3 regions of the Dictyobacter alpinus genome follow, and region 3 is predicted to be linked to each of the others. Evidence: riboswitches for the same ligand, from Rfam matches in the RefSeq annotation. Region 3 holds a riboswitch; each other region holds the start of a gene.
The links. A riboswitch is a leader RNA that binds a small molecule or an ion and turns the genes downstream of it on or off. The one in region 3 is predicted to bind cobalamin.
Positions count from the first base shown of each region.

Region 1: linked by a shared signal. The riboswitch ahead of EL633_RS02450 (ABC transporter substrate-binding protein) and the one ahead of EL633_RS29110 (ribonucleoside-diphosphate reductase subunit alpha) in region 3 are both predicted to bind cobalamin.
Region 2: linked by a shared signal. The riboswitch ahead of EL633_RS00835 (FecCD family ABC transporter permease) and the one ahead of EL633_RS29110 (ribonucleoside-diphosphate reductase subunit alpha) in region 3 are both predicted to bind cobalamin.

Region 1 is NZ_BIFT01000001.1:627,339-631,536, forward strand. Features, by position in the region: gene cobO (cob(I)yrinic acid a,c-diamide adenosyltransferase) at 1-616, opposite strand, end outside; gene EL633_RS02450 (ABC transporter substrate-binding protein) at 764-1,771, opposite strand; cobalamin riboswitch at 1,892-2,086, opposite strand; gene EL633_RS02455 (MerR family transcriptional regulator) at 2,538-2,981, shown strand; gene EL633_RS02460 (SDR family NAD(P)-dependent oxidoreductase) at 2,995-3,924, shown strand; gene EL633_RS02465 (GNAT family N-acetyltransferase) at 4,085-4,198, shown strand, end outside.
Region 2 is NZ_BIFT01000001.1:201,921-206,118, reverse strand. Features, by position in the region: gene recD2 (SF1B family DNA helicase RecD2) at 1-169, shown strand, start outside; gene EL633_RS00850 (iron-sulfur cluster assembly scaffold protein) at 338-757, shown strand; gene EL633_RS00845 (uracil-DNA glycosylase family protein) at 823-1,461, opposite strand; gene EL633_RS00840 (flavin reductase family protein) at 1,424-2,065, opposite strand; cobalamin riboswitch at 2,404-2,565, shown strand; gene EL633_RS00835 (FecCD family ABC transporter permease) at 2,690-3,793, shown strand; gene EL633_RS00830 (ABC transporter ATP-binding protein) at 3,787-4,198, shown strand, end outside.
Region 3 is NZ_BIFT01000002.1:1,639,814-1,644,011, reverse strand. Features, by position in the region: gene EL633_RS29125 (MFS transporter) at 1-200, shown strand, start outside; gene EL633_RS29120 (MFS transporter) at 337-1,620, shown strand; gene EL633_RS29115 (GNAT family N-acetyltransferase) at 1,639-2,178, opposite strand; cobalamin riboswitch at 2,366-2,514, shown strand; gene EL633_RS29110 (ribonucleoside-diphosphate reductase subunit alpha) at 2,657-4,198, shown strand, end outside.

The DNA.
Region 1 (4,198 bases), on a different contig from region 3:
GTGCCAGAATCCCTTGCCGATAAGGATGCTTGATCTCGTTCATCTCTGTGACCAGGTCAGCATAATCTATTAAGGGCTGAGGAGCATCGCGACCAGTGATAATTACATGCATTTTGGGGTTGCGTGCTTGCAGAGTTGCCAGTATCTCGTTAACATCTAGCCAACCATAGTTGATGGCATAGGTGATCTCGTCCATGATGACGATGTCGTACTGATCGCTTTCAATTTTTTCACGGCAGAGCTGCCAGCATTTACGTGCTAGCGCCTTGTCATGTTCAATATTATCACTATTCCAGGTAAAGCCATCTCCCAATGGAATGATTTCTACCCCGATTTTCTGGGCCGCCCGGATCTCACCCCATTTGCCGGTCTGGGATTTCAGGAATTGTAGCATTACAACACGCTGGTTGTGTCCCCAGGCCCGAAATAGCACACCCAGGGCGGCGGTAGTTTTTCCTTTGCCGTTGCCCGTATTGATGATTACCAGACCTTTAGCAGGCTTGCGTTGTGCCCGTACTTCAGCCTGCTCTTTACGCAGACGGGCACGACCCTCTTCGGTCAGTTCTTCAACTTCAGTGGTTTCAAACTGGTTTTCTTGAGAAGTTCGCTCTTCCATTTATATTACTCCAATAGAAAGCTACTGCTGGACAATAGCAGGAAAAATATCATAAGGCTCCAGGGCTGTGGCTGCTGTTAACTTATTTGTACGGCCTCTCAACATACTGTAGCACATGCAGCCAGGCTTCTTTACAGACAGCAGAAACTATACATTCGCCGCGCAATAGGCAGGGAGTTTCTCGGAAAATTTATCAGGATGGACAATCTGGGCCAGACAACGCAATCCCTGGACAATTCGGGGTCCCGGCCGCTGCATAATATCAGAGTTGATATGATAGACTTGATGAGATTTTACCGCCTCAATATTTCCCCAGTTCGCCCGCTTATATACGGCTGATGGCTGACCACCATACAGCGGATCTTCAGTGAGGATAACATATTGAGGGTTAGCGGCAATTACTGACTCATCGGTAACTTGCGGATAGCCACCATTGGTTTTATTATCATGGAAAATATTGGTGACATTGGTGTATTGTGCCATCTCATCCCCAAATGAGCCACCACCAAAGACATACGGTTTACCAGGGGTACTGTTATCAACTTCGAGCAGGGCCTTCTTCGCAGGTGTCCCCTTGATAGTATTCTGAATCTGCGTGATCTGCTGCTGCATCCGCTTGACTAAAGACTGTGCTTTATCTTCAGTATGTGTTAAGCGGCCAACCAGTGTAATCTGATCAAGTGTTTTGGCGAGATCGGGTGAAGGTAGATCCACCACTTGCACACCTAGCCGGGTCAATTGGGTATCATATTTGTTTGATAATCCACCAGAACTTAATACCAGATCAGGCTTAAGAGCGACAATACTCTCAACATTGATGCCTGTACTACTGGATACCTTCTTGATCGTAGCCATTGAGGCAGGATAATTCGTAAAGGCATCGACACCTACGACACGGTTCTGCAGTTCTAGAGCGCCCAGAATCTCACTAATGCTGGGTGCCAGCGAGACAATGCGCAGGGGAACAGTTTTAGGAATAGCAATCGGCGTACCATAATTATCCAGCGCTGGCGTCGGCGTGGGCGTTGTAGCAGAATTAGCAGGAGTACTGTTCGACGTCTGGGAATTTGTAGCCTGTCCACAAGCGGCTAGAGTCACGATAAGTCCCAACAAACAGACAAAAAGAAAACGTGATGAGATGACATGGGTGCGCATACACTTGTATCCTTCTAGATAACGCCCGCAGTCACCTCGCGAAAAATAGTGGCCAGTCCAAGACAAGAAGAAATCAGACACAGAGATGCCCTGGCACTCGCTCCTTTTACGCGAAGGATCATGAGCACAACTTGTCAGGCAGGTCTCCTGGCTTCTGGCAATTGCATATCTAGCCTTCCCATTCCTCTACGGAACAGTGGCATTGAAGAGATAGGCATTAGACCAGTTACAGTAGCGCGACTGCGTCGGATTTTCACCGACTTCCCTATTCTGTCGAGACTTCGTGTCTCAACCACCTGACAAAATAAAAAGTAGAGTTATTTCCAACAAGTAGTATACCCAGCTTTATCTATTCCTGTCAATAAACAAGCAAGGCGCGTCAGGGCTTTTTAATTTTCCTTTTCCTGGCGCCTACGGCGCCGGAGTTTGGTGTGGTGTGTGTTCGTTCTGTGGGCGGCCGCGGCCGCCCACAGAACGAACACACACCACACTAGAAATACTCTGTATATGATTACTCCCGGCTGAAAATTAAAAAGCCCTGAAGGCGCGCAGGGCTTTCCCATTCTCATAAACAGAGCCAGTTTCAGTGAGCCCAAAAGCACAAGCCTGCTCAAGATGCGCATCCAAATAATGCATCTGCCGTGCTACGTTGCGAACTCCCGTCCGATGCAGTAGTAATATTTGAGTATAAACATTGGGCGATTTGCCCCTTGACTTAAAGCGCTTTAAGTTTTCTATACTTAAGATCATGAAAGACATAGTAACCATGACGCTACCCTTATCATTCACGATTCAGGAGTTGTCAAAACAAAGCGGTTTGAGCGAGCCTACGCTACGCTATTATGAGAAGATTGGGCTCATCCAACCGGTGCCAAGGGATCCTAGCAGCGGCCATCGACGCTATCCCGCTACAACTGCACAAGTCGTCAATGCACTTGCCTGTCTGCGTGCTAGCGGCCTTTCGATAGAAGATATGCGTACCTATTTGCAATTGCTTGAGAAGGGGACGCAGGGAGCCGCACAGCAAAAAGAACTCTTTCAAGCTCATGCCACCGAGCTAGAGCACCAGATAGAGCGCCTGCAGATGAGAAAACAGTATCTCGAAGGAAAAGTTGCTTATTGGGATGCGCTAGAACGTGGAGATGAGGAGGCTGTTCAGCGCATCATCGCAGAAAATCATCGTATTGCTGAAGAGATTGTAAAAGGGTAAAAGGACAATATATATGGAGCTTATTAAGACACCATTTGGTTTCGGATCAACTGCTGAAGAGATAGTGCAGAACGTTGATATGACGAATAAACGCGTTATCATTACTGGTGCCTCCTCTGGTATTGGTATCGAGACGGCGCATGCCCTGGCGAGTAGTGGTGCCGATGTGACGTTAGCTGTACGCGATACCGGGGCTGGCGAGCGTATCGCCAATGACATTAGTGCGGCGACCGGAAATACCTTGATCCATGTTGCGGCTCTCGACTTGAGCAATCTGGATTCCGTCGCCGCCTTTGTGAAAGGCTGGCATGGTCCTCTACACGTCCTGGTGAACAATGCTGGTATCATGGCCGTGCCTCAATTAGAACTGACGTCGGATGGACATGAGATGCAATTCGCAACCAACTTCCTCGGCCACTTCGCGCTCACAGTGGGATTGCATGAAGCACTTGTGTCCGCATCTGGTGCTCGCATCGTGTCGGTGAGCTCAAACGCGCATCAGTTCTCACCAGTGATCTTCGATGACGTGGACTATCAGATCCGTCCTTACGATCCATGGTCCGCCTATGGCCAATCCAAAACGGCCTGTATCCTGCTTGCGGTCGAAGCCACGCGGCGCTGGTCTCACGAGGGCATCTACGCCAATGCACTTAATCCTGGTGCCATTGCTACCAACCTGCAGAAGTATACTGGTGGTTTGAAGACTCCAGTTGAGAAGCGCAAGACGCCCGCGCAGGGAGCAGCGACATCAGTGTTGCTGGCTGCTTCACCTCTGTTAGAAGGGATCGGCGGGCGCTACTTCGAAGACTGCAATGAGTCGCCTGTCCTGCGCGATCGGCCGGTGATGTTTGGTGGCGGAGTTGCTCCGTGGGCACTAGATCCCAACAACGCCGAGCACCTGTGGGAGATATCCCTTGGCATGCTCGAAGCAAAAAAAGCGTAATATTGAATGAGGTAAGAAATTCTCGCGCTGAAAAATGTCGTTATTGGTGGCAACGAGCGTATCGGTAAAAAGCTTGTTACAATCCTATCACAATGACTGGCTCAGCCGTTCTACCGCTCAACAGCAAGCAAGTTTAGTAGAAGGAAAGGCATTTCTTTATATGAACGCACCATCATCTCAACAGGCACAGCTAGCTGCAGTGCTTCCGACGCTCTCGCTTCCTGCTGACATTCATTTGCGCTGCTGGACAGATGTCGATATGCCCGCTGTTCAG
Region 2 (4,198 bases), on a different contig from region 3:
CAACCTGCTCTATACAGCCATTACGCGCGCCAAGCGCTTTTGTGTTATCGTTGGTCAGCCCTCGGCCCTGGAATATGCCGTCCATAATGATCGGGTGGCCCTGCGTAATACAGGTCTGGCTGAGCGCTTACTGGAACTGGCGCATAGCCATATTCAAGCCTCAATCTAGTCGGGTTCATGTTGGAATAAAGTCTCCAGTCAATTGTGTTTTCAACCTAAGAGAGAAAAACATTGTGCATTGCCATGTCAGCATTTTAGTTTGAATGTTATAATTGGTGAACGGAGTGGGGTGCATTTTGGATAAGCTAATATTAAACCCCTCCAAAGAGGAGAAGATATGGACCGTCAAGAAGCTATTGACTTTCTGCTAGATCATTACGAGAATCCCCGCAATCAAGGTGAAATCGAGCATCCAGATGTAAACTTGAATGGTGGTAATCCTGGTTGTGCCGACGTAATTACCATGCAGGCTCGCTTTGGCGAGGATGGGAAAGTGCAAGAGATTGCCTGGGATGGTACCGGTTGCACTATTAGTCGCGCCGCTGCTTCATATGTGACCGAGATGGTACAGGGTATGAGTGCCGAAGAAATTGAAAATGTGACCTTTGAAGATTTGATGGATCAACTGGGTCGTGAGATCGTGATGACCCGTCCAACCTGTGCGACTCTGGCTCTGGGTACCCTGAAAAAGGGCGTGCATGAGTTCGATATGCATCAGCGTGCCGACAAAGCTGACTACTCCCATCATCAGCACTAAGGCTTAAAATCTGGTTGTCTCAGGTAGTATTCATCTTGTTGAGAGGTCAGAGCTACCAGTACCAATTACAAATTATATCTATTGCGCCAGTCGGCTAGAAGCATTAAGGCCCGCTGGTGCAATTTTTTATGCGCGGGATCATTTAGCCAGCGACTGACTCCGGAAGGATGGGGAAGAGGCAAGTAAAGCGTACCATCTTCAGTCTCGATGTAAGAACCGATACAATCCTCAAGTTTGATTTTGCCACAGAACGCCTCGACGGCCATCGTACCAACAAGCAAGACTACCTTAGGACGCAGGAGGCGCAATTCTGCGTTGAGGAAAGGACGGCAAAGAGCCATCTCAGATGGAGATGGTTTGCGATCGCCATGGCCACGTGGATTGCGACCCGGATCGCAGCGCGTCAAAGAGCTCAAATAAGTATGTTCATGAAGATAGCCAGCTGGAAACCCCGCAGCCTCCAGCCATGATTGCAAGATACGCCCACCAGGACCACTAAAAGGGCGGTCCTGTGCGATTGAGCGATGACCGGGGGCCTGTCCAATGACCATGATGCGATCGCTTGCGCGTCCACTTACGATAGGGTGAGCTACAGGAATATATCCATGATCCTGACAGAGTTGGCACTGACGGATACATTGTTGAAGATCAGTCAGTGCCTCAACCCTACCTATTGCGGGCTGGCTCTTCAAGATTACCCTCATGATATTCTTCAACCAGGCTGGGCTCATGGAATAATTTGGTCATATGACGGTATTGCCCACCATAATAGAGTAACGGATCTTCTTCTTTATGGGCCGTATGTTTGCCATTACCGTTGTTGGTCGCGGGCATATTGTTTTCCGTACGTCCATTGCTATCTACAAATGCAGTTGTTTGTGGTGTGCCCATGGCTTCAACCTGACCAATGAAGATAACATGATCGCCGCCTGGATATTCAGCCACGATCCGCGCGTCGATAAATGCTAATACATCTTCAATAATAGGTGAACCAGTGGCCGCAGTATGATAAGGTGCATAGCAAAAATGCTCAAAGCGTTCTGGACTATTTGTCGCAAAGCCGCGTGACCACTCCTCTTGATTCTTAGACAACATATTGACAGCAAAAATCTTACTTTCTCGTAAAAGAGGAAGAGTACTACTATTATTATCAACACAGATAAGAACAAGTGGTGGATTTAAAGAAACCGAACAAAAAGAGTTGACAGTAAGACCGGCGAGAACCCCATTACTACTCGTTGTGACAACCGTAACACCGGTAGCAAAGCGTCCCATCACCTGTCTGAAAAGTTCTTTTTCAATAGCCATTTATTAGTCCTTCAAGTGGAAACATAGGAAAACGTAGGAACGCCATTGGCTCCGCGCCGAACGCAGTGGTCGGTTCCATCCCCTGCATTTCAAACGTTCTATAAAAAGTTTTATTGCGCCAGGGCGACTACTATTCTTGTTAAAAGTATCACCCTTTCCTCTAGCTCTTGTCAACTGGCCTTCCGTACAGGTCTATATGTTTAACACGTGTTGGGCGATTTAAATTGCCTCTTTGATGTCATATGCCAGGCACACTCTATACATGCAATAATTTGTGGTGATGGCCGCTTGACTTTGTAGAAGGGTATCGATATACTCTTCTGAAGAAAAAGAAATACTTGATGGTGTCTTCATTGGGTGGCCTGGTTGTAGGCCAGGCAGAATAGGGAAGTCGGTGTAAATCCGACACAGTCGCGCTACTGTAACCAGAGATGTAGTTTAAACATAGCCTGTTTTTACGATCTGGAAGTCAGGAGACCTGCCCATTGAGAGGCTCACGTTCCTTCGCGTCAAAGGAGTGAACCAGGACCATTGTGTGCATGCCGCTCAATGTTTTCCTCCAGGTGGCTGATCCAGGCCATTGCTCTCCTTCTCGCTCTATAAATTAAAGTGAGCAATTTTGTTATGAAGATGGTAACGCGCCCAACCTCAGCAGCGCCCGCGCCCGTGCCGTCATCTCCACGGCGTGTTTTGCCTCTATTTGTGTTGAGCAGTCTGGTAATTGTGCTGATCGCTGTGATCTTAACCTCGGTCAGTTTTGGTTCGGTATCAGTACCTATAAGCACTATTGTGCAGATCTTATTGAATGGTACGACACTATTTCATTTTCCCGTCACCTGGGATGCTTCGCTAGATGTTATTATCTTGCAGGTACGTTTGCCGGTAGTATTAGGGGCAGTCCTGGTAGGAGCGGCCCTGGCGGTGGCTGGAACCCTTTTCCAGGGGATGTTGCGTAATCCGCTGGCGGATCCCTATTTGATGGGAACCTCATCGGGCGCGGCCCTGGGAGCCACTATCGCTTTTGTGCTACCGTTTGATACTGTTTATGGAAGTCTGTTTCCTCTAACCCCCGTACTGGCTTTTGTCGGGGCGCTACTGACCGTTCTCTTTGTGTATGCGCTGGCGCGTTCTGGTGGCCAGACGCCAGTCATTATGTTGTTATTAGCAGGCGTGGTCGTCAACGCCATTTTGACAGCCTGCCAGACCTTGATTTTAAATCTCTGGCCCTCCAATGACTTTGGGCGCATTCTTGGTTTATATAACTGGCTCTCAGGCGGAATTGCCATTGTCGGGTGGGAGTCACTGGCCGTTGTCGCCGGTATTGTCCTGTTCGGATTACTCCTCGCCTTCTGGCTAGCCAATCGCTTAGATGTCTTTGCTTTGGGAGAAGAAGCGGCAGCGCACCTGGGCCTGCATGTCGAGCGAACCAAGTTTCTGATTGTCATTGTGGCCTCGCTTCTGACTGCCGCCGCGGTCTCGATCAGCGGTCTGGTTGGTTTTGTTGGTCTGGTCACACCACATTGCATGCGCCTGCTGCTCGGACCTCGTCATCGGACCCTACTACCGGCATCCGCTCTAGGGGGAGCAATCTTTTTGACGCTGGCGGATATGTTGGCTCGTGTGCTGCTGGCTCCAACAGTAATACCCGTTGGGGTCTTTACCGCTCTGGTAGGTGCGCCCTTTTTCTTATTTTTATTGCGTAGCAGTAAGCGAGAATACAAATGGTAGAGAGCAAAAAGTTAGTGGCAGTCAGGCCCGAACCTATTCTGGAAATGCAAGGCATCTCCTTTGGTTATAAGCGACAGGATTTGCTATACGATGTCTCTGTCTCGGTTGCGCCAGGAGAGATGATTGGTTTACTGGGACCAAATGGCTCAGGCAAGACCACCTTACTACGTTTGTTAAGTGGAGTGCTTCAGCCCAGACGAGGCCAGATCTTGTTGCAAGGTCGGACTCTATCCCAGTGGGGGCGTCGCCAGGCGGCGCAAAGGATTGCTGTTGTGCCGCAAGAGCTCCATATGCCATTTACGTATACGGTTGAGCAGATGGTGAGCCTGGGTCGCACCCCTTTTACCTCATCTTTCTTTGGTTCTCGTAAAGAGCATGATAGCACCATTATTCAAGATGCCATGC
Region 3 (4,198 bases):
CACCATTGGTTCTGGGCCAATTAGCTGATAAACTAGATCTAAAGCGGGCATATAGTGTCATTCTTATTTTGTTTATACTTGTTGGTGTATTTGTTTTGTTAGCAAGTAAAGCCACCCGGAAGATGGATCTACTTGCCAGTACAGAACAAGATATAGTCGAGCTACCTGAAGGCTGTGTTGAGTTATCAGGTAGTAAATAAAAAACAGTCATAGTTGACAGCATGAGCCAGGATAGGAGCGCCGCTGCTTTTGTATACTGGCTTTATTCGCGTGCCTATGTTTACATTTTCTCTTTCTTTTTTTTATTCAATTTTTTGGGGACTTTACACACAATCTATGGAAAATATCGCTATCTCGTCTGCGCAACAGCCGTTTGTGCGCAATCGTTTTACCTGGCTCTCCTATCTTCTCTTGGCGGCCTATTGTTATCTACAAGTTTCACCCGGCTCAATTGTACCTTTTCTTCATGCCGAGATGCACCTGAACTACACTATTGATAGTTTACATGTCAGTAGCCTGGCTATGGGCATTATCTTATCTGGACTATGCGGAGATCGCATCGCCCAACGTATTGGTCGTCAGCTTATGTTGTGGCTCTGTGTGACTGGTATTGCTCTGGGTGGTATATTGCTCATGTTGGCCCATCATCCGCTTGTAAGTATCTCTGGCATTTTATGTATAGGTTTCTTTGGTTGTACGCTGTCTAATATCGTACAATCTGCTTTATCCGACTATTATGGTAGTCAACGCACCATTGCGATTACTGAGGCTAATACCATTGCTTGTCTCGGTTCGGTGACAGGCCCTATTGTCCTTGGTTTGTTCCTGAGTACCTGGTTAGGCTGGCGCGCCATGTTCCTGGTCCCATTAGTCATGATGGCTCTGCTGGCCTGTTTTTTTCATGATGTGCGTCTTCCCGTTAGCGCTCGTGTGGAACATTCTCAGACTACCAGGACGCGCGCCCATTTTTCGCGTGCCAGCTGGTTTTATCTGGGTGTGATGGTAATGGTAGTAGCTTTCGAGTGGGGGACATTTACTTGGGGCTCTGGTTACCTGATCAAGATTGTTGGTTTTGAAACCAGGACCGCTTCAACCTTGATGAGCCTCTTCTTCTTTGCGGAAATGTTTGGCCGTTTTATCGGTAGTATCCTGACGCGGCGTTTCTCCGCTGATCAACTATTGGTTGTGGCCCTGGGGATTGCAGGAACTGGCTTTCTCCTCTTCTGGTTGGGTCCCACACCAATCCTACATGTCCTTGGTCTCTTTGTCGCGGGCCTGGGAATTGGCAATCTTTTCCCGCTGACCTTTACGATTGTGCTTAACGAGGGAGCTGACAATACTGATGCCGCCGCTGCTCGCTCTTCATTAGCGGCAGGATTGGCAATCTTTATTGCGCCATTGCTGCTGGGCCGTGCAGCTGATATCTTTGGCCTGCGAACTTCCTATAGCTTGGTGATGATCTTGTTTGTGCTGGCTTGCATCATGCTCGTTTTTGCTCGCCAGGCCACACATAAGAAGCAGGCTACTCCTTTGGAACTGGAAATTGAGCAATTCTTGCATGAACAAGCCAGGCCTTTGGATGAAGTGATACCCTCTTTGGATCTTACTTCAGTTTCTTAAAAAATATCAGAAGTTTTCTCAGGAGAAGGAGTTGTATACTTCTTCTCCTGTATTCTTTTCAAGCGAGCGGCTCATTTCAATAAATTCTCGTTTGCCATGTAGCTTGCTTTCTTGCATATAGCTTCCGACACGCCTGAAGCCCATCTTCTCATATAAATGAATTGCTCGTTGATTGAATGGTAGGACAAACAGGCGAACCTGATCAGGCGCAAATTTTTCTCTGGTAAAAGTTAATATCGCTTTCAGGAAGACTGATCCCTGTCCCTTACCGGTTAGATCTGGACGCATTCCAATGCCAATAGTGATGATGTTGTTCTCGCCATATAATGCAGGAACCTCGCTGCCCCAGACTTGTGCCGATGTACCAAAATTGGCAAATCCGATCAACTCTCCTTGCTCATCTTTAATGCTATAATGTGGGCTTCGTGGCTCAAGCATCTCCTGCAAATAGCCATCGCTAGCTGCATCCAGATTATAAATACTATAAGGTTCTTCATACCGCCATTGAGCAATAGTATGAGCATCTTGCGCCGTCATAAATGTAAATCGTAGGGACATGTTTTTACCTCCTCTATCAATAAGACGCTTATGCGTTCTCGTTGAGTACGAGCTATTTGGTATATGGCATCATTGGCCTGCATCGGCGTAATTGAAATTGACGCGAAAAAGATGATGCTTGACTTTTTGAATCAATATATGGTATTGTTGCACACGTAAACACTATATGTTGTGTGTTAGCACAATAAATAAAGTAAATGCCATAGGCCTATGCTTTTGTCGCATAGGGAAAATGGGGGAAGTCCGGTGAAAGTCCGGCGCTGTCGCGCAACGGTAAGGCGTAAGTAAGAAGATAGACCGCCAAGCCCGAATGCCCATCTATGTTGTTATGGATTGATCCCTTCGCGTGAAAGGGGCGACCCGCAAGTTTTTGTTGCCTGTGTATTTGTTTACTCGACAGATAGCCTGGTATTCTTGCACGTCAGCCTGTTCTCGCCTGAGGGGAACAGGTTTTTTGTTTGTGGAGGAATGCTTCGTTATGTCATTATCCTTTTCTGATGCTTCGCGCGTTAACGAGCAGCAGGCTGATAGTAATGTGCTCGCGGTTATTGCTGACGTCTGTCAGGATCTTGCTCCTGAAGTTGATGCAATGCTGCTCCAGGCTGATGTGCAGGCCAATATCTATTCCGGTGCCTCAGCGGCCGAGATCTGGAAAGCGTTGGTGATGGCGGCCCGTGCCCATATCGAGTTCGAACCTGCCTATACCTTTGCTGCGGCCCGCTTCCTGCTCTTATCCCTTTATAATGAAGTCCAGCCGCCAGTCGTTCAACAAAGGCTCAAACTGAAGGATGCTCCAGCTATCTATGCTAACTATTTTTCTGGCTATATTCAGCGTGGCATCGCATCCGGGGCCCTGGATACGCGCCTGGCCACCTTCGATCTTACCACCCTGGCTCGTGCGATCAAGCCAGAGCGGGATCTGCTTTTTGCGTATCCAGGTTTGCAGACCCTCTATGATCGTTATCTTTTACAGCATCAAGGACAGCGTTTTGAATTGCCACAATTGCTCTGGATGCGTGTTGCGATGGGTCTGGCTCTGAATGAGGAGCAGCGAGAACTGCGAGCAATTGAGTTTTATGAGCTGATATCACAGTTTTATTTTACGCCTGCTACGCCAACTCTTTTCAATGCTGGCACCGTCCATCCACAACTCTCGTCCTGTTATCTTACGACAGTGCAGGATGATCTCTGGCATATCTTTAAGAGTGTTCAGGATAATGCGCTGCTTTCCAAATGGGCTGGTGGACTCGGCAATGACTGGACGTATGTACGGGCATCAGGTTCTCATATCAAAGGTACTAATGGCAGTAGCCAGGGTATTATTCCATTTCTTAAAGTGGTCAATGATACTGCCGTTGCTGTTAATCAGGGAGGGAAGCGCAAAGGCGCTGTCTGTGCATATCTGGAGAACTGGCATCTGGATATTGAGGATTTTCTGGATCTGCGTCGTAATACTGGTGATGAGCGGCGCCGTACCCATGATATGAATATCGCCTGCTGGATCTCGGATGAATTTATGCAGCGCGTCCAGCAAGGTGCGTCATGGACCCTGTTTAGTCCAGATGAGGTGCCTGATCTCCATGATCTTTACGGTCAGGCTTTTAGCACGCGCTATCGTGAATATGAGCGACTAGCGGATAATGGCCAGTTGAAACAGTTTAAGCGTATGCCCGCAGTGGACCTGTGGCGTAAAATGCTTACCAGGCTCTTTGAGACCGGCCATCCATGGCTGACCTGGAAGGATGTTGCGAATATACGTTCGCCACAGGATCACGCAGGTGTGATTCATAGTAGCAACCTCTGTACCGAAATTCTATTAAATACCTCACAGAATGAAACGGCGGTCTGTAATCTGGGTTCACTTAACCTGGCTGCTCATCTGATTGCTGGCAATCTGGACCATACGCGTCTGCAAGCGACGATTCGGACGGCTGTGCGTATGCTGGATAATGTCATTGACATCAATTATTATCCTACCGTTGAAGCTCGTCAGGCCAATCTTCGCCATCGTCCAATTGGT